One region of the Paenibacillus sp. ALE2 genome, then DNA from elsewhere that is predicted to be linked to it. Evidence: riboswitches for the same ligand, from Rfam matches in the RefSeq annotation. Region 1 holds a riboswitch; each other region holds the start of a gene.

The links. A riboswitch is a leader RNA that binds a small molecule or an ion and turns the genes downstream of it on or off. The one in region 1 is predicted to bind glycine.
Region 2: linked by a shared signal. The riboswitch ahead of gcvT (glycine cleavage system aminomethyltransferase GcvT) and the one ahead of ACXHJ1_RS12860 (alanine/glycine:cation symporter family protein) in region 1 are both predicted to bind glycine.
Region 3: linked by a shared signal. The riboswitch ahead of sdaAB (L-serine ammonia-lyase, iron-sulfur-dependent subunit beta) and the one ahead of ACXHJ1_RS12860 (alanine/glycine:cation symporter family protein) in region 1 are both predicted to bind glycine.

What each region holds. Positions count from the first base shown of each region.
Region 1 is NZ_CM134213.1:2,931,736-2,938,701, reverse strand. It holds gene ACXHJ1_RS12860 (alanine/glycine:cation symporter family protein) at 1-952, opposite strand, end outside; glycine riboswitch at 1,111-1,205, opposite strand; glycine riboswitch at 1,217-1,301, opposite strand; gene ACXHJ1_RS12855 (glycoside hydrolase family 1 protein) at 1,470-2,927, opposite strand; gene ACXHJ1_RS12850 (LacI family DNA-binding transcriptional regulator) at 3,139-4,110, shown strand; gene licT (BglG family transcription antiterminator LicT) at 4,344-5,192, shown strand; gene ACXHJ1_RS12840 (beta-glucoside-specific PTS transporter subunit IIABC) at 5,418-6,966, shown strand, end outside.
Region 2 is NZ_CM134213.1:3,111,212-3,118,177, reverse strand. It holds gene ACXHJ1_RS13660 (mannitol-1-phosphate 5-dehydrogenase) at 1-77, opposite strand, end outside; gene ACXHJ1_RS13655 (PTS sugar transporter subunit IIA) at 74-508, opposite strand; gene ACXHJ1_RS13650 (BglG family transcription antiterminator) at 505-2,583, opposite strand; gene ACXHJ1_RS13645 (PTS mannitol transporter subunit IICB) at 2,667-4,145, opposite strand; gene gcvH (glycine cleavage system protein GcvH) at 4,572-4,970, opposite strand; glycine riboswitch at 5,379-5,452, shown strand; gene gcvT (glycine cleavage system aminomethyltransferase GcvT) at 5,642-6,742, shown strand; gene gcvPA (aminomethyl-transferring glycine dehydrogenase subunit GcvPA) at 6,866-6,966, shown strand, end outside.
Region 3 is NZ_CM134213.1:1,101,876-1,108,841, reverse strand. It holds gene ACXHJ1_RS04675 (serine hydrolase domain-containing protein) at 1-258, shown strand, start outside; gene ACXHJ1_RS04670 (Ig-like domain-containing protein) at 432-2,768, shown strand; gene sdaAA (L-serine ammonia-lyase, iron-sulfur-dependent, subunit alpha) at 2,849-3,748, opposite strand; gene sdaAB (L-serine ammonia-lyase, iron-sulfur-dependent subunit beta) at 3,738-4,427, opposite strand; glycine riboswitch at 4,639-4,753, opposite strand; gene ACXHJ1_RS04655 (DUF6359 domain-containing protein) at 4,968-6,572, shown strand; gene ACXHJ1_RS04650 (ABC transporter ATP-binding protein) at 6,905-6,966, shown strand, end outside.

The DNA.
Region 1 (6,966 bases):
CGGTCATCACACAAATAACCATCGTATCAATAAATACGCCTGTCATGGAAATCAGCCCTTGTTCCGCAGGCCATTTGGTTTTGGCAGCTGCGGCTGCAATCGGTGCGCTCCCCAATCCAGCTTCGTTGGCAAAAATACCTCTGGCTACCCCACTGCGCATGGCCAGCATAATCGTAGCTCCTGCAAATCCGCCGGTTGCCGATGTAGTTGAAAATGCCGAATGAAGCACAAGCGCAATTGCGGCAGGAAGTTGGTCAGCAAATCGAATCAGTACAATGATACAAATTAATACATACAGGCCTGTTTTAAAAGGAACGACCTTCGTCGATACCTTGGCAATGCTTTTGAGTCCACCAATGGTCACAAGACCTGTAAGGACAGCAATTGTCAGCGCCGTTACAATCGGCGGAACGCCAAAACTGTTTTCAGTCGAAGATACAATCGCCTTGACCTGAGGGAATGTTCCAATTCCGAACAACGCTACCAGCATCCCTGAAAAAGCAAACAGCATCGCCAACGGTTTAAAACGGCGTCCCAGGCCTTTTTCAATATAATACATCGGGCCGCCGGAAAATTGTCCATTCCGATCCTTCACCCGGTATTTTACCGCAAGTACACCTTCCGCATATTTCGTCGCCATCCCAAAGAAGGCTGCAACGACCATCCAGAACAAGGCACCCGGCCCGCCCAGCTTAATGGCTGTCGCTACACCGACAATACTTCCTGTACCGACGGTAGCCGCCAATGCCGTACTCAAAGCTGCAAAACTACTTACATCCCCGCTACCTTCATTCGGGGCCTTACCGATGAGCTTGATCGCCAGGGGCAGGCGGAATACCTGCAACATTTTTAGACGTATGGTCAGCCATAACCCCGTTCCCATAACAAGGATGATGAGAGGCGCCCCCCATATCCAACTGCTAATCGTTTCTAACACATGTACCAAATTCATTTCAACCCGCTCCTCCAGCATAGTAGAAAACAAAAAAGAGTCAAATCTGTTGATTCGACTCCTGGAGAGGTTAAAGGCACGAAAAAATACAACCATCTTGTGCAGGATTTCACCTCTAAAAGCTTATAAAAAGCCTAGGGCTATCCCTGTCACAGGTTATTCGCGTCTCTGTCCTTTTGCCTGAGAGTTTAAGCAGATGTGATCTGCGGTGCACCTTCGGCGCCCAATTAAGGGTCTCTCCAGAGTTCTGTCCGTTTACGGTCCCTGCTCGTTGCTGTAAATCAGCCTAAGCACCTGAGAGTTTTGCCCCTTCGGTTGGAACTTTCATTCCATCTCCCGCAAACATCAACCAGACATATGAAATTTTTATTCATTATACAGAAAAATTTCAGCTTATTACAAGTGAAAAATTTGTGAAGCCCTCTGAAAGAATCAATAGAGTGTCTATACAAAAAGCGGGTACAGCAGATTGCATCCTGAGGATTTTCTCTGCTGTACCCGCCAAAACGATATGGAATTACAATTCTTCACCGTTGGTTGCTATCACATTTTTATACCAGTTAAATGAGTCCTTTTTGGAGCGTTGAAGCGTTCCGTTACCGTCATCATCCAGATCAACGTAAATAAATCCGTAGCGCTTGGACATTTCGGACGTAGACATGCTCACAAGGTCGATAGGTCCCCAGCTGGTGTAACCAATCAGATCAACACCGTCAGCAATCGCTTCCTTCATTTGGGCAATATGCTGACGCAAGTAATCAATGCGATACGTGTCATGCACAGAGCCGTCTTCTTCTACCTTATCATACGCACCCAGGCCATTTTCCACGATGAACAGTGGCTTTTGATAGCGATCATAAAACGTATTCAGTGTAACACGCAGGCCGATCGGATCGATCTGCCATCCCCAGTCGGAAGACTGCAGATACGGATTTTTCACACCGCCTATCAGGTTCCCTGCTGCCTTTTCGCCTTCTGGCCCTGCCGATACGGTCAAGGTCATATAGTAACTAAATGAGATAAAATCGACCGTGTTATTTTTCAAAATTTCGGCATCGCCGGGTTCTGTCTGGATCACAATATTATTTTCTTCAAAATAGCGGTTCATATAGTTGGGATATTCCCCACGAGCATGCACATCCGTAAAGAACAGGTTCATTTGATTTTCATGCTGTGCTTTCAGGATATCTTCTGGGTTACACGTATGTGGGTAGCTTTCAATGCGGGCCAGCATACAGCCGATCTGAGCGCCCGGAATGATCTCATGTCCCCGTTTGGTCGCCAATGCACTTGCTACAAATTGATGGTGCAATGCTTGATATATCGCTTGTTGCTTGTTTTCTACACGGTCAATAACCACACCGCCGCCTGTAAACGGGCTCATAGTCATGACATTAATTTCGTTAAAGGTCAGCCAGTATTTTACTTTATCCTTATAGCGTGTAAATACCGTTTCGGCATATTTTACGTAATGATCCACGACTTCGCGTCCCAACCAGCCATTATACTTCTGTGTCAGACCTAGCGGTGTTTCATAATGCGACAGTGTTACCAAAGGCTCAATACCATACTTGCGCAGCTCATCGAATACATTGTCGTAGAATTGCAATCCCGCTTCATTCGGCTCGGCATCATATCCATTCGGGAAAATCCGCGACCAGTGGATGGACATCCGGAATACTTTAAAGCCCATTTCTGCAAACAAGGCAATATCTTCTTTGTAGTGGTGGTAAAAGTCCACACCTTCACGCTTTGGAAAACGGGCGTTTACCTTCCCTGCCAAGATGTCCTCCAGTCGTTCGGACAAAATTTCTATAGCATGATCGTTCTTACGTTCTGATTTAGGTACATAGGCTATCATGTCTGCGCTGGATAGACCTTTTCCATCTACGTCAAAAGCACCTTCCAATTGGTTGGCTGCAGTTGCCCCGCCCCAGAGGAAGTTTTTCGGGAATCCTTTTAGCGTCTTCGTCATGGTATGAAAACCTCTTTCCTTAATTTAATGTTTTCACTTTAGTCAGTAACCCGTCAGGTGCTGCAATGCGAATCCATAACTAACGGTAACCGTTCTCCTTTGAAATGCATCGACAGATGCTTTAAAATAGACGTAATGCCCTCATAAAGCATCCTAATTGTTGTAACGCGTTTCATGTCAAGTATTTTTTTCTCAGGTGAGGAGAAGCATCATGTCGAATCTTGATCAAATTGCAAAACTGGCGGGCTTTTCCAAAGCTACGGTATCCAGAGTGTTAAATCAGTCCCCCCATGTAAGCCAAGAAACCAGAGCTAAAATTTTAAAAATAATGCAGGAATTGGATTATGTTCCTAATCGGAATGCGATCTCTCTATCCAAGGGTCAGACGCTTCAGATTGGTATCATCACTTCAACTATCAATGAAATTGTGCTGGCATTTCTGGACAGCTTTGTGGAAATCGCAGGCCAATATGAATTCCAAACCATTATTTATACTTCGGGAGAAGACAAAAAGAAAGAGCTTCAAGCTTTCGAGGATTTAAAAAGAAAAAGAGTCGATGCGCTGGTCATCATTTCCTGCGTGAATGACACTGATTTTTTGAGTACCTATTGCAAATATGGACCGATCGTGGCATGGCAACGAATGGAGCATACTGATATTCGCTCCGTCGCTATGGACCAGTATGAAGGATACATGTTAGCATTAAAACATTTGATACAAAAAGGCTATACACGTATAGCCAATGCTTTTGGTCGTCCAAGCAGCATCAATACTCACAGCAGACAACGAGCCTATGAGCAGATCATGAGTGAACACAATCTGCCGATGCTGCCACACTGGAACTATTCTTCTATTTATAACATTCGTGATGGCGAACAGGTCGTGCGCAATTTGTTACAGCATCGGGAGGAATTTCCGGAGGCTATCTTGTGTGCTAACGATTATGTAGCAGTGGGCATTCTCTGCGAAGCGCGCAGACAATTGCTGAGGGTACCGGAAGATCTGGCGATTGTTGGGTTTGATAACACGGAGCTGGCGCACACCATGGGGATTACAACGGTTCAAAATCCCATTATGGCTCAGGCGGAAAATGCCTTTTTCATGCTTTCCCCTCAGCTGATTGGACGCCAAATGGAGCTTCATTCGCTAGAATACAGCCTCATAGAGCGTACGACTACTTAAGGGCACAATTGACTTGCAAATTAGGCAAATGGGCCTTGATATGAAATATTTTTTGTCGAAAGAGAATAAAATATGTTGAAATCGCTTTTTTTTGTGCTACAATAGCACTATATCGAAGGATTGTGACCGGTGATGCGGGCAATGCCTGAGTTCAATTGAGTGCTATTGCTAACAATAGTGTTGAATTGTGCTTGGGCATTTTTTATTGGTAAAGGATGGGAGGGGGAACTTCAATGATTATTGAGAAGGTGCTCAATAACAACGTCCTGTTGACTAAAAACGATAAAGGCAAAGAGGTCATCGTCATGGGAAGAGGTATTTCCTTCAAAAAGGTGGCTGGGGATCAAGTCGATGATCATAAAATAGATAAGATTTTCATGTTAAATGAAAACGAGTTCACGGCCAGACTAACTGAGCTGCTAAACGATATTCCTGTGTCTCATCTGGAGGTCGTGAATGAAATCGTGACCCATGCAGCCGAAGTGCTGGATACGGAGTTAAGTGATAACATTTATTTAACATTGACCGACCATATTCATTTTGCCATACAGCGGGAAGAAAAAGGATTGGCACTCAAAAACGCGATGCTGTATGAAATTAAACGCTTTTACAAAAAAGAATTTGCAGTTGGGCTGGATGCTCTACAAAAAATTGAAAATACGCTCGGTGTAAAATTGGGCGAAGACGAAGCGGGATTTATTGCACTGCATATGGTGAATGCACGGATTGATGGTAACGAGATGAAGGCTACACTGAAAATGACCGAGATTGTCCAACACATATTGAATATTATTACGTATCATTACGGGATTGTGCTGGATGAGTCTTCTTTTAGCTATTCGAGATTTTTGACCCATTTGCAATATTTTGCAATGCGAGTGATTCGCAAAGAGGTTATTCACAGTGGTGAAGAATTTTTGTACAACCAGGTAAAGCAAACATATACCGAGGCTTTTGCTTGTTCCCAAAAAATTAATGAGTATCTGGAAAAAACATATGATCAATATTTAAGCAAAGATGAGTATGTATATCTAACGATTCACATTCATCGGGTAACTGAGCGTAATAACATATCAGGCTAAAAACTTTATATCCTCATCGTTCATGGATTGTGACTGGTAAGGCAGGCAAAACCTAAACTGATGGTGAAATCGACGTTCCCTTATAGGAGGAGTGCGCAGTTTTCACCACGAGTTTAGGTTTTTCTTGTTTACAAGTTTAAAAAGATGCACGCCGGCGCATCTCAGCAACAAATGTAAACGGTAAATCCTATCAGTAGCAAGAATAACACTTAAGGAGTTCTGAACATGAGTGATAAAGAGCTATCCAAAAAAATAGTGACTCTCGTTGGCGGCGAAGAGAATGTCAATTCGGTATTCCATTGCGCTACACGCTTGAGATTTAAATTAAAAGATCGCACAAAAGCGGACAAAGCTGCACTGGAAGCAACACCTGGTGTCATTACAGTGGTGGAAAGCAGCGGCCAGTTCCAAGTGGTCATCGGTAACAATGTAGGTCAGGTCTTTGAGCATATGATGGCAGAAACAAATCTGCAGGATGCAGATAATCCAAATGCGAAAAAAGAAGAATCTTCCGAAAAAACGAATTTTCTTGGCAAAGCGGTCGATATCATTTCCAGCATTTTCTCCCCTCTCTTGGGTGCTCTTGCCGGAGCTGGTTTGCTCAAAGGGATTATGGCCTTAATTGCGTCGCTCCATTGGATTGATACTGCAAGCGGTACGTATCTCATTCTGAACGCCGCTTCGGACAGCGTGTTTTATTTCTTGCCTATATTCCTAGCTATTACATCGTCCCGTAAATTTAAGACGAATGCTTTTGTATCGGTCGCAGTTGCTGGAGCCCTCGTCTACCCGGATGTTATTGCAGCGGTGGACCATCCGGCAAAACTGGCTTTTCTCGGGATTCCAATCATTCTGATAAAATATAGTTCCAGCGTAATCCCAATTATTCTCGCGGTATGGGTACAGTCCTATGTGGAACGTTGGTTTAATTCCTTTGTTCATCAATCGGTTAAAAACATTATCGTCCCTATGCTATCACTGCTAGTTGTTGTTCCGTTGACGTTTTTGGCCTTTGGTCCAGTCGGTAACCTGATCAGTCAAGGCTTGGCGAACGGTTTTACATGGGTGTACAATTTAAGCCCATTGATTGCCGGAGCTGTTGCTGGGGCATTCTGGCAAGTATTTGTTATTTTCGGCGTACACTGGGGCTTCGTTCCTATTATGCTGTCCAATATTCAAACATTGGGTTATGACACGATGCTTCCAATGCTTACAGCAGCCGTACTTTCTCAAGCGGGTGCAACACTGGGGGTATTCCTGAAATCACGAAATACTCAAATGAAAGCTTTGGCTGGTTCTTCTACACTGGCAGCTGTATTCGGGATTACTGAACCTACGATTTATGGTGTAACTTTGAAATTGAAAAAGCCTTTCATTTACGCTTGTATTTCTGGTGGTATCGGTGGCGCGATTATCGCTTCCGGCGGAGCAACTGCAAAGTCCTTCTCCCTGCCTAGTTTACTGGCGTTGCCAACTTATTTTGGAGCTGGGTTCTTGTGGGTTGTTATCGGCTTACTCGTTGCCTTTGTACTTGCAGTTGTATTGGTTATGATTTTGGGCTTTGATGATCCAAAAGAAGAAGCTGCAAAAACAGAAACAGCACCCGTAAAAAAAGAAGTAGCGATCGAAAAGGAAATCCTCGTAAGTCCGCTGCAAGGTAAAGTGCTGCCATTGGAACAATCTTCTGATGTTGCTTTTGCTTCAGGCGCTATGGGAAAAGGAATCTTGATCGATCCTACAGAGGGTGTGCTGACTTCTCCGGTTAACGGAACGA
Region 2 (6,966 bases), 180 kb from region 1:
TCATAGCCTGCACGCGACAAAATCAGCCCAATAAAGCCACGACCGATATTTCCTGCTCCAAAGTGAACGGCTCTCATAACTCCAGCTCACTTTCGAACAGATCTATAATTTCCTGTGCGGTCACCGCGTTGCGAAGTTTGTCCATATTCTCTTCCTCCGCACATACCACAGCGATACTCGTCAAAATCTCCATATGATCGCCGCCTTGGGCTGCAATACCGATCACCATGTATGCTTTTTCTTCCCCGAAATCTACGCCTTGCGGGAACTGAACGATGGAGATGCCAGTGGATTGAACAAGCGTCTTGGATTCCTTGGTACCATGTGGAATAGCCAGCCCGTTCCCAATATAGGTGGATACGATCTCCTCGCGTTCAAGCATCTTGTCAATATACTCACTTGTAATATGTCCTGCATCCAGCAGAATTTGTCCTGCCATACGAATCGCCTCATATTTGTCTTTGGCGGTTGCGTTCATTTTTATTTTGTCTATCGTCATAATACTCACGTTAGATTCCTCCCTGTCCCTAATTTACTGTGGAAAAATTCAGCCAGCTCACTCGATATATAATTGGCAATCTGATCCCTGCTACCGTGTTCCAGTAGCGTAATCATGTCTTCCTGCAACAGTAATGCACTAATCTCGCTCAATACCTCCAAGCTTTCTTTCGGCAACTCACGAGGTCCCAACATCAGCAGAACGCATTCTACCTGCTCATCTACATCCGCCAGCAGCGGCTCAGCCAGCCTATACAAGGTCAGCGAAGGCTGGCGAACATAGGGACTGCGCGTATGAATCAAAGCAACGGAGGTATCAGAAATCACCTGACTCCCTTGACGCTCTCTTTCTACAAGTTGTTCAGCAATAACAGAAGGCTCTGTGACATTTCCCCGCACTGCCTCCAACATGCAGATAGCCTCTATAGTGGCTGACATATCCATCCCTTGATTTTCCAGCGGGTATACTTGAAATTGCTGTACAATGTGTACAATCTCCTCAAGGCTTTTCCGTAGACCAGTAAGCCACTCCATGCCCTGACTAGGCAGAACAGCCTGTTCCTGACGATGGTCATTGAGTTGATTGAGTGTAATATGCTGGATGAAATGACGCAGACGGTCACTCTCCTCTTGCGTTAGCAGCGGGCTGATTTTGAGATATCGATCCGGTTCAAGCGGCAGCTCCACTGTCGAAATGATCAGATCATAATCCTCCTTGGGAATTCGCGTCGCCTCGTACCATGAGGCCCTATCCACGATTTTGATCTGTGGCAGCTCCTTGGCCAGTCTGGTTGCCAGAAGTCTGGAAGATCCAATCCCGCTCGTGCAGACTACGATCGCCCGCACCTCCCGTTGCAACTGTCTCAGCCGCTCCAGCGAAGCGCCAAAATGCATGACCAGAAATCCGATCTCTTCATCTGGTACTTCCATTTCGGTCATATCCGCCGCAGCCTTTTTGACCGAATCGAATAAACTGCCGTAATCCTTGCGGATTTGCTGAAGGAGGGGGTTGCGGATGGACCTCCCTTCCCTCAAACGTTTGAATACTGGAGTCATATGGGCAATCAGCCCTTCACGCAGAACGCGGTCCTCTGCCAATGGTGTGCCAGTCTCTGCCTCCACACGACGAATCAACTCATGAACCGACTCCAGCAGTACAAGATCATCCAGTGGCAGCAAGCGGGTGGAATGATCCTCAGCATCACGGAACAGCAGCCCGAAATAACATCGCTCCGATTCTGGAAACTCAATATCCAGCGCTGCTGACAATTCTCCACATATGCGTTCCACCATAGCTGTGCGCAGCATGATATTCTCCTCTGAATCTGTTTTCGAATACGAGAGACGATGATCTACAACGTACCCAAGCCGCAGACGTGCCAGCGAAACGCAAATTTGAATCAGCAACTCCATATATTTGCTTTCCACCATGTTTTTCAGCCATTGATCATGAGGCTGCCAAAGGGCATTTTCCACGGTTAGCAGGTTCTCCCTACCCATCATCTCCATCAACTTTTCAGTGACACGTGTCACTGAACGAAGCTCCTCTCGACCGGAAAACAGATCCGATTCATCCAAATATTCGAGAGCCAGCTCAGAAATCGCCCGTCTTTTGTCTATCTCCCGTCCTGTAATCTTGACACCGTATCCTCGTCTGCGCACAAGCACGAGCCCTCGATCTCCGATCCATCCTTGTAATTCGTCCAGATCATGACTGACCGTAGTTACTGTGACTTTCAAATCCGATGCCAGCGCCAGTAGCTTGATCGGCTCCTGTGTATCCAGCAGCATGCACAGCACTACAATTTTTCTCTCCTCAGCGGAGTATTCGTCTGACTTCGTATGCAACAATTGCTCCCGCAGACTTGCAAGCTGAGTCGGGCCGGCATCCACATAGATACCGATCCCTGATTTTTTCTCCAGCTTTACCTCATGAGCCGCCAACCAACACTCAACTGCGCCAAGTTCCCGATGAACCGTCCTTGTGCTGACATTGATCTTCTCGGCAATTTCCCCGGCCGTAACCTCTTGGGGCTGCTCCAAAAGATACTCTACGATGTCAGATTGTCGTTTCGTAATATTCATAAGCGCATACCGTTCCTTCCCAAGCTCTCATCCCATCCAGCAGGAAATACAAACTGTATACAACCGGCCTGACTTTATAGGGATTAAAAGTCGGATTTCAGCCGTTCAACCAGCGCTTCGTATTCAGGGCTTTTCAGAAAATTGTCAATGGAAATGTGTTCAGCATTCGGGGCTACCGTTTTAGCCCGGTCTGTCAACGTTTTTTGCGTAATGACAATGTCCGCATCCTGTGGAATTTCACTGATTGCCGTATTCGTTACCGTAACGCCCACGCCCGCCTGTTTCATTTTTTTGCGTAAAATTGAAGCTCCCATGGCACTTGAACCCATACCTGCATCACAGGAAAAGACAATTTTGTTCACTTCGGATTTATCCTTGAGCATTCGATCTGCGGCAATCTCAGCAGCACGATCAGATGCGTGGTTATCTTCCATTACAGTGGCGTTAGCACTTGCACCCTTGCTTTGATTTTTCATATCTTTCAGGCGGGATGCAGCTTCCTCCAGCCCCTCTTCCTTTTGCTTACCTGTCTTGAGCAATACTGCGGCCACAGCAAAGGATACGACCGCAGCAGCGACCACACCGCTCAGCATCGGCAAATATCCGCCTTTTGGTGTCATCAGGAAATAAGCGATGATACTGCCTGGTGAAGGAGCAGCAACCAGTCCGGCACCTGTTAACATAAAACAGAAAGTCCCCACAACGCCCCCTGCTATAGCAGCAAAAATCAGAATCGGCTTCATCAAAATGTAAGGGAAATAAATTTCATGAATCCCGCCGAAAAAATGAATGATGACTGCACCAGGAGCAGACGACTTCGCAGATCCTTTACCGAACAGGCAATAGGCCAGCAAAATGCCGAGCCCCGGCCCAGGATTGGATTCAAGCATGAACAAAACGGATTTTCCTGTTCTTGCAGCTTCCTCTAGCGCAATCGGACTCAATACTCCGTGATTCAATGCGTTGTTTAGAAATAATACTTTTCCGGGCTCAATAATGAGGTTGACAAGCGGCAAGAGCCCTGCATTTACGAGAAACTGTACCCCTGCCGACAATACTTGGCTGATGGTTTGAACGACCGGGCCAATCCCCACATGAGCGAGCAGTGCTAGAATGGCACCGATAATCCCAGCCGAGAAATTATTGACCAGCATTTCAAAACCTGATTTGACTTTGCCTTCAATGGCCTTATCGAACTTCTTCAATATCCATGCAGCCAGCGGACCAGCTACCATCGCACCCAGGAACATCGGGATATCGGCCCCCACAATGACACCCATCGTCATAATGGCACCGATCACACCTCCGCGCTGTCCGTGAATCATCGTGCCTCCTGTGTAACCGATCAGCAGCGGCAGCAAATAATTTTTCATCGGATCAACCAGTTGTGCAAAACCCTCGTTCGGGAACCACCCGGTCGGAATAAAAAGGGCCGTGATTAATCCCCATGCGATAAAGGCTCCCATATTGGGCATTACCATACCGCTGAGAAAACGGCCAAAACGCTGTACGGCGACACGAGCGCCACCGTTTGAACTGGACTTTGTGTCCACTGTGCTCATATTCATATCCTCCTTGTGAGTAAATAGCATCACTACCTTTTCTTAAAATTCATACTAAATGACAGCGCTATCTTCATCAACGAAATGAAAACGTACTTTCGTCATGAACGTTGATGACAACATTTAAATTTAAAATAACGGACAACGTATTATACCTGCATAATTCTTCTTAATATGACCGATAACAATAGAAATTAGTCGAAAAAACAGTGCTGTAAATCTGCACCTTATATAGAGGAGCTCACCTCTAAATCTAATGAATTGACGTAATTACGTCTTCTAAAAGACAACAAAAAAATAGCCGCCATGTCAGATCATAGCGACTATTTTATACACAAAACGAGCGGACTAACGATGCTTTTATTCAATTCAATATCCATATAAAAATTTAGAATAAAGCGCTAATATTCCATCTTATATTGCTCATTATTGTTCATCCGAAATCAACTGCTCGTACTGATCCGCAGACAGCAGCTTGCTCAGAGCTTCCTCGACATCATTGCCCATCTCTACTTCGATCATCCAACCCTTTTCATAGGGAGATTCATTCACCAGCTCAGGTGTGCTTTCCAGAGCTTCATTTACTTTCAATACGGTTCCCGCCACCGGAGCAAAAAGGTCGGATACGGTCTTCACCGATTCAATTGTACCAATCTCTGCCCCCTGTTCAATCGTTGCTCCCGCCCCAGGTAATTCCACAAAAACAATATCACCCAGTTGATGCTGTGCAAAGTCTGTAATGCCGATCCGCAACGTCCCGTCTGCTGTGCGCTGAACCCACTCATGTTCGTCTGTATACCAAAGTTCCCGTTTCACTTCACTCATCCTGCTTTCGCCTCACTTCCACATGAATAAAATGCTTTTAATCACCTGTATTAGACAGGTTAAGATTATGACAACATGAACACTCATGTCAATAATACTAACAAAAATACTTCATGTTATCTCATATAGCATAGAATATTAAAAAATGATAACTTGTAACAAACGCTTACATATCCTTATTTATACATTAAATGTTTTTTGGATTGTTTTATATGACATTTTTATTGACATTTTGAATGAATTTGCGTATTAATGGGTTATAGCAAATGCTTTTGGAAATACCCCGACAACTGCAAACGCGGATGAACGCGGAGGGAGAGACTACCCAAAAGATTCGCATAGCTGTTATCGTTTCTGAGACAGTTGTGCACGCGAACTCGGATCAACTTGTTACCTGCAAAACCGGGTAACCTACCGTTGATCCAAAAGGTAGCGCCGAAGGAGTAAACTTGCATTGCAGGTGAATCTCTCAGGCAAAAGGACCTCTGCCGGACGCATCTCTGGAGAGCATTCGCGATTAGAGCGGATCACCCAAGAGGAAACCTGGTTTACACCGGGGTAACTTTCTGGTATCAAGGACAGAGCTAAAAGAAGAGTATGGACTGCCGTCTATACGTTTCTTTCAGCCTGTCTTTTTTGTTTAGCCGATTACACTGGATAGGAGTGAAAAAATGTCTAATTTGCGAAGAACACCATTATTTTCGTCCTACGGGACGCAGCCCGGGGTTCGTTGTATTGACTTTGGCGGGTGGGAGCTTCCCGTTCAGTTTAGCGGCATCCAAAAAGAGCATGAGGCCGTCCGGCAACGCGCGGGTTTATTCGATGTCTCGCACATGGGCGAGTTTTTGGTTGAGGGCAAAGAAGCCGAGGCTTTTTTGCAACGGGTAACCACGAATGATGTCAGCCAGTTGGAACCGGGCCAGGCACAATATTCACTCCTGTGTTACCCCGATGGAGGCGTAGTGGATGACTTGCTTGTATACTGCAAAGGACCAGAGCGCTACATGCTCGTTGTGAATGCCTCCAACATCGACAAAGATTGGGATTGGCTCATGCGCCACGTACCTGCATCGGTTCATCTGGAGAATGTGTCTGATGCGATCGCATTGCTGGCATTACAAGGTCCGGAAGCAGCACATATTGCCGCAGCCGTGACAGATGCAGATATTACGAATCTGGCATCTTTCCGATTCCATGAGAACGTGCAATTGTTCGGAGCAAAAGCACTCGTCTCCCGAACCGGATATACCGGGGAAGACGGTTTTGAATTTTATATACCTGCTGAGGAAGCACCCGCCGTGTGGAATGGTTTGCTTCGTTGCGGTGAATCGTATGGGCTAATTCCCGCTGGGCTTGGTGCTCGCGATACACTGCGGTTTGAGGCACGGCTGCCGCTGTACGGACAAGAGTTATCTGCCACCATTTCACCGCTTGAGGCTGGTTTAGGTTTCTTCGTCAAGCTGAATAAAGGAGATTTTATCGGCAGAGAAGCACTGCAACACCAGAAAGAACAAGGAATTCCTCGCAAGTTGATCGGGCTGGAAATGATTGACCGCGGTATCCCGCGCGCTCATTATCCAGTCTTCGCGGAAGGCCAACACATTGGTGAGGTCACAACGGGGACTCAATCGCCCACCTTGAAGCGTAATTTGGGGCTAGCCCTGGTGGACAGTCGTTTTAGCACCCTATCTACACCGTTAGAGGTCAAAATTCGAGGTAAACGCCTGCGTGCGGAAGTGGTCCCAGCCCCCTTTTATAAACGGTCACGCTGATCTTAATCCTCTTCACTCTAAAAAAGCGATCATGTCAGATACGAAATTCTGGATTTTCCAACTACGATTATGTATTAGCTAATTTACTATCTAAATTTTGCTTTTCGAAAGGAGCCAGAACTTATGAAGCAGCATCGCTATCTCCCCATGACCGAACAAGATCAAACCGAAATGCTGCGTGTGGTGGGCGTATCATCCATTGATGATTTATTCAGTGACATTCC
Region 3 (6,966 bases), 1.8 Mb from region 1:
ACAGCCCAACTATCGGATTTCACCAATTCATACCATACAGGTTATGGCTATGGACTGGGCGTGCGTACGTTAATGGATAAAGCGGCTGGTCATGCAAACAGCTCGATTGGGGAATTTGGCTGGACGGGAATGGCAGGCACATGGGTTTCTATAGATCCGAGCGAACAGTTCTCCGTCGTTTATATGCATCAGCTTGATCCCAATATGGAAGAGTATCACCATTTGAGAATACGTGCAGCAGCTTATAGCTGTTTGTAAAAGTAAGGGTATATTTTAACGATTTGATCTTCGGTAATACCGATTCTAGTTAATAAGGACCAAATTTTCTTTAAAGTCTAAACTATTCTTTTCCATATGACGACATAAAACGTAGGTGTAGGGATTTTGCGAAATCCTCAATTTTTAGCATTAAAATGGGAGGGAATTAGATTTTGAAGAATAGATGGTCCGGATTTCTGGCGTTGGTCATCCTGATTTCAAGTTTTACATCATATGCAGGGTTTGCATCTGCAGCAGATGCGGTGCTTTCCAAGATTGTCCTTTCCTCTAACGAGGTAACTTTGCAGCAGGGAGATACGGCTGCGCTGACGGCTACGGCTGTTTTTAGCGATGGGACGACCTCGAATGTAACCGTAAGCACGGATTGGAAAAGTGATAATACAGCTATCGCTACAGTGTATAACGGTACGGTTTCAGCCAAAGCTGAAGGGGAAGCGACCGTGGTAGCGACCTATAAAGAGAAGGTGCAATCGGTTCAGGTACATGTTACGAAAAAGGTTAAGGCGCTGACATCCAATGTACAAAGCCTGAACTTACGTTCGAGCGGCACAGGACAGATTGATTTGACAGCGACTTATAGTGATAATACGACAGCTCAGGTTTCAGGTGATGCGACCTGGACCTCGGATAACCAAAAGGTAGCGACTGTAGTCAACGGATTGGTTACTGCTCAGGGAGCAGGTACAGCTAATATTAAGGCTGTTTATGGTCAACAGACTGTAACGATTGCTGTACAGGTAGAGCAGGTTAAACGTCTCGATGTCAGTTCATCAGAGGTTTCTCTTTTGTTGAAGGATACAGAGAAGGTTAAATTGACAGCAACGTTCCCGGATGGATCGGTACAGGACGTGACAGAGTCTGCTGAGTGGAGCTCCAGCAATGCAGCTGTGGCAGATGTACTGAAAGGCACTATTACCGGCTATAGCGCGGGTAAGGCGACGATCACAGGTAAATATGGCACGATGTCCGCTACGATTGCGGTGGATGTAGATCAGACGAATAAGCTGAAAGCCAGCGAAACCAATATTTTTCTCCGTTTGGATGAATCTAAAAAAATTCAGGTATCTGCTGTCTACCCGGATGGAACAGTAACGGATATCACAGATAAAGCTACTTGGGCATCAAGCGATGAAAAAGTTGCAACGGTGAATAAAGGAACGATTATGGCCATTGGAGCGGGTTCAGCTACAGTGACTGCTAAGTATGGAGATAAGACAGTTTCGATCAAGACAGATGTCGAAACCTCTAGATTTCTGGATTTGAGCGAGGACAAGCTGAGCTTGAACGCCAAGGAATCCAAAAAGCTCAAGCTGACTGCAACGTACGTAACAGGTACGGAAGAAGATATCACAAGTAAGGCAGAGTGGAAATCCAGCAATGAAGATATCGCTTTTGTCAGCGCGGGGGAAGTCACAGGTTATAAAACAGGTGAGGCTACGATCACAGCTTCTTATGGCGGCAAAACAGCTACAGCTACAGTATCCGTAAATGTGCCTGGTGATCTGTCTTTGTCTTCCAAAACGGCAACGATTGATATTAATGAGGACTATACTGCAACTCTGACGGCTACTTATGCGGATGGACGCAAGGAAGACGTGACACAGGATGCGGAGTGGGCTTCAAGCGCGGAAGATATTGCTTCTGTATCCAAAGGAACGATTACGGGTAAAGCAGCCGGTAAAGCGGTTATTACAGCGACCTATAACGGCAAAAAACTGACAATAAACGTACAAGTGGGCCTTGTGGACCGTCTGGAAACAGACTCGCGTGTAATTGCGCTTGGTGCTCAGGAAACAAAGCAGCTGAAAGTAACAGGCGTTAAGAGTGGTGGCACAAAAACAGACGTAACCAAGGACGCCACTTGGACTACTAGTAATGTAAAAGTAGTTGAAGTTAGCGAAGGTTTGATTAAAGCGAATGCAAGCGGTAAGGCAACGGTCACTGCTTCATATGGCAAGCAAACCATTACGTTTACGGTAGAAGTGGACGTAGCGCAAAAGATTGAAGCGGATGCCATTGCGTTATCACTAAAATCCGGGGATCAAAAAACGATTGCGATTGTAGTTAAATCCAGTGATGGCAAAGAAAAGGATGTTACAACCCAAGCTGAATGGAAAACGTCCAACTATAAGGTAGCCACCGTCAAAAAGGGTCAGGTTACCGCGGTCAGCTACGGTAAGGCTAACATTCAGGCGAAGTTTGGCGGTAAGGTGATCAGCGTACCTGTTGATGTTGATACGCTTAAATACCTGCAAACGGACGAAGTCGCCTTGACTTTGAAGGCAGGGCAGCTGGCCAAGGTTACGGCTACAGCCACGTATAAGGATGAGTCGGAGAAGGATGTTTCCAAACCTGCTGTCTGGTCCTCGTCCAGAATTATTGTTGCGACCGTCAAAGACGGCAACATTAAGGCACAGGGCAAGGGCAAAGCTGTAATTACAGTGAAATATGCAGGTAAAATGACGAAGGTACAGGTAACCGTTCAGTAATCTGTTAAAATGAAAAGAAAAAGAGCAAGCATACGTCTAGAGACGATATGCTTGCTCTTTTATTTTTTAAAGCTTAGAAGCTACGATTTATTCTTCTTGGTTGATGTGTTGCGTGTCAGTGATTCGGTCAAACGCTTGCCAGTGGGTGTCTGGGCCAAGCCGCCTTTGGCGGTCTCGCGGTGCTTCGACGGCATTGCGCTGCCGACTTCAAGCATCACGTCAATGACTTCGTCAGACGGAATGGCGCTGCGCACACCCGCCAAAGCCATATCCGCTGCGGCAAGTGCGGTCACGGCTCCCAGCCCGTTGCGCACGATGCATGGAATCTCGACGAGGCCGGCGACGGGGTCGCAAATCAGACCGAGCGTGTTCTTGAGCGCTAGGCCTACGGCGTGAACGGCCTGCTCAGGTGTGCCACCGCGTAGCTCCACCATCGCGCCAGCGGCCATCCCGATGGCTGAGCCAATCTCAGCCTGACAGCCTCCCTCCGCGCCGGAAATGAAGGAATTGTTGGCGATGACGTAGCCAATGGCTCCGGCTGCGAACAAGCCGTGTACCATATGCTCATCATCCCAGCCGAACCGCTCCTGCGCACTAATGAACACACCGGGGATGACTCCACAAGAGCCAGCAGTGGGCGTAGCCACAATACGCCCCATGGACGCATTAACCTCCGACACGGAGAGCGCATAAGCCATGGCGAGTGCGGAGGCGTCGCCGGAGCAGGTTTCCCCTGCCCGCAGATACTCGGCCAGACGCTTGCCGTCACCGCCCGTTAATCCACTGCGGGATACGGTGTCTTGTGTCTGACCACGATGAACGGCCTCCTTCATGACTTCATAATAATCAGACATTTGGCGGAAGATTTCTTCTTCCGTTGTATTCGTCTCTTGTACCTGCTCTTGAATCATCAGGCGGCCAATCGTGGTGGATTCCTCCGCGCATATGGCGCTGATTTCATGCAGATGGCTAAATCGCATCAGATTCAGCTCCTTTTTTCAAATTAATCATTTTAATTTCGTACATATGTGGTAAGGATCGTAGTTTTGCGATCAGTTCAGCCGTAGGAGGACTGTCCGTTTCGATGGCGGTAAGTGCTTCTCCATCTCGGCCTTTGCGATCCACATGCATATAGGCAATGTTAATGTCGGCAGCGCCGAGTGCTGAAGTCACCGCACCTAATGTGCCGGGCTTATCCGAGTGAAGAAGCACCAACGTAGCCAGCTCCCCGGTCAGGTTGACTCGGAATTCGTTGAGCTGCTGGACATGGATGCTGCCGCCGCCGATGGAGGAACCCAGCAGTGTGCGCTGATCCTCACCCTTCCACAGTTCAAAACGGACGGTATTTGGATGGGGCGCGGGTAGTCCGCTGACGGCAAACTCCACGGCCATTCCAGCCTGCTCCGCCCATTGCTCGGCATCTGGAATTCGGTGGTCGTCTGTATCGTAATTGAGCAGGCCTGCGATGAGTGCCAGGTCTGTACCGTGTCCTTTGTAGGTGTCGGCGAAGGACCCGTACAGTGTCATGCGGGCACGGTCCGGCTGCGTCCCGAGCCAGTGACGGGCAACGCGTGCAAGCCGCACCGCGCCTGCAGTGTGTGAACTGGAAGGTCCGGTCATGGCCGGACCGATAATGGAAAATACATCTTTGAAACGCATGGTGTGGCCCCCTGTATGTTCTAGTACCATAGTATATGGTATTTCCGCGTTTGTGCGCAGCTATGACGGTTCCTAATGCTGACGTACAATGTGAGCGCAAAAAAGGACAGGATAAGGAAGTTTCCCTTATCTCTGTCCTCGTTACCTGAGAGTTTCGTGCGGTGTACTTACCGCCTTACCCCTTGGGTGGCTTGCGCTCTCTCCAGAGTTGCGTCAGATGACGATACATGGACCTGAGAGATTATCCGCCAGCCGGGTGCTGACGTCTTGCTCCTTCGGTGCCGCCAGCGTGTAAGCCCCTGGACAGACTCTCCCGTCATCTTCATTCGCGTATACCGTTCTACATATCTTTCTTAGCGTAATGTATGCCGTGCTCGGTGTCAATCGCAGGTTTCAATTTTTACATAAACAGGCGAGTTTCCGATAAAAAAGATTAAAATTTACATAATTATGGATGAAATCAGGAAGGAATTAGAAGATTGACAGCTAATCTGATAGAGGACAAGTACATTTATGGAATTATAGGAGGGATATTGACGTATGGTAAAAGGCTTGCGGTTCACAGGTTCACGCTTGAAAGGGGTGCTGCATCTAGCAGCGATCGTATCGCTGTTGATTGGGATCCTCGTTCCATTCGGTCAGGTCAAGGCAGAGGGAGCATTGACAGTAGACGAAGCACTTCAGCGCCAAGGCAGTGGAGGTACAGTGACGGTGGAAGGCTACATCGTCGGACATGCTACCGGATCGAAAACAGCTAATTTTTCTGCTCCGTTTGCGAATGATTTTAACGTACTGATTGCCGACCAGTCCAATGAACGTAGCACGTCTAATCTATTGGATGTGCAGCTGACATCTGCGTACAGAGGGCAATTTGGGTTAACAGGTCATCCTGAACTGGTCGGCAGCAAAATTCGCGTGACAGGTACGCTTGGTGCCTACAATAATTTTGGTGGAGTAAAAAGTCCAAGCGCTGTGGAACTGGTGAGTGGAAGCGAGCCGGGGGAACCAGGTGAACCTGGCGAACCTGAACCTGGCAACCCGGGTCAACCCGGTACTACACTGCCGGATGGAAAAGGCAAGAAGGTGCTGTTCGATAATACGCACGCACAGACGGCTGGTGCAGCAGATTGGGTCATTGAAGGCGCCTTCTCCGACTTTGCCAATGGATTACGTAATGTAGGCTTTACTGTGGATCAATTGAACCGCCCTATTCCTTTTACTTATGGAGAACAGGCCATAACCTATGATAAGCTGCGCCAATATGATGTGTTCATCATCGGTGAAGCGAATGTGGCCTTTAAGGCATCCGAGCAGGCTGCCCTGCTGCAATATGTGAATAACGGGGGAAGTGTGTTCTTCATCTCCGACCATTATAATGCCGATCGTAACAAAAACCGTTGGGATTCCTCCGAGGTTATGAATGGCTACCGTCGTGGAGCCTATACTAATCCGGCCAAAGGCATGACTGCAGAAGAAGCTGCATCGCCGGCGATGCAAGGATTAACAAGCTCCGATTGGCTGGCGACCAACTTTGGTGTTCGTTTCCGTTACAATGCGCTTGGCGATGTAAATGCTCCGGACATCGTAGCCGCAGATCAATCCTTCGGCATTACCAAGGGTGTACGCTCGATTGCCATGCATGCGGGATCTACGCTGGCTATTATTGATCCTACCAAAGCCAAAGGAATTGCCTATATCCCGACAGGTACAAAAAAATGGGGCAATGCAGTAGACCAAGGAGTCTATAACGGCGGAGGCCGTGCGGAAGGTCCTTATGCTGCGATCTCCAAGGTGGGTCAAGGCAAGGCAGCATTTATCGGTGATTCTTCCCCTGTAGAAGATGCTACTCCGAAATATGCGCGTGAGGAAAACGGACAGTCGAAAAAGACATATGATGGTTTTAAGGAAGTAGACGATGCCACCTTCCTAGTGCAAACGGTTCAATGGCTTGCGTGGAAGCAGGACTACACGAAATTATCCGATGTGGCAGGTTTAACGCTGGATCAACCGACGAAGCTGCTGCCGTTTGAAGAGCCTGCGGCTTCCACAGAACCGCAACCGGAGCCTTGGTCTGCTCCAGCAGCAGGCTACAAATGGTACGATCCAAGAACGTTCAAGCCGGGCTCCTATGGAGCGGCTTCATAATAAACGCAAAAAATAATTCAGTGTGAGTGGTTGGGTGCTAGTTAGCCGTTTGGTCCTCTGTAGGGGATCAAACGGCTTTTTTGTGATGAAAATTAACCTGTGGTTGGTTATTTTATTACATTTTGTGCCAGGAAGGTCGCGCTACGGCTGGATCATTGATTTTTTAAATGATGTTGATAGCATAATCTTAATTGATATATCCATATACTGGTGATAGGATGTATTCAAATTATTCCGACAAAAACGGTATGTAATGTTTGTGGAAGGTTTTAACATCAAACATGGTGAGAATAAGCAGGACAAGACCATGGAGAATGGAGGAAGCGCGCGCATTGAATATCGAACCTGTGTTGGAGATTAAAGGATTATCCGTATCTTTTCGCATCAGGGATCA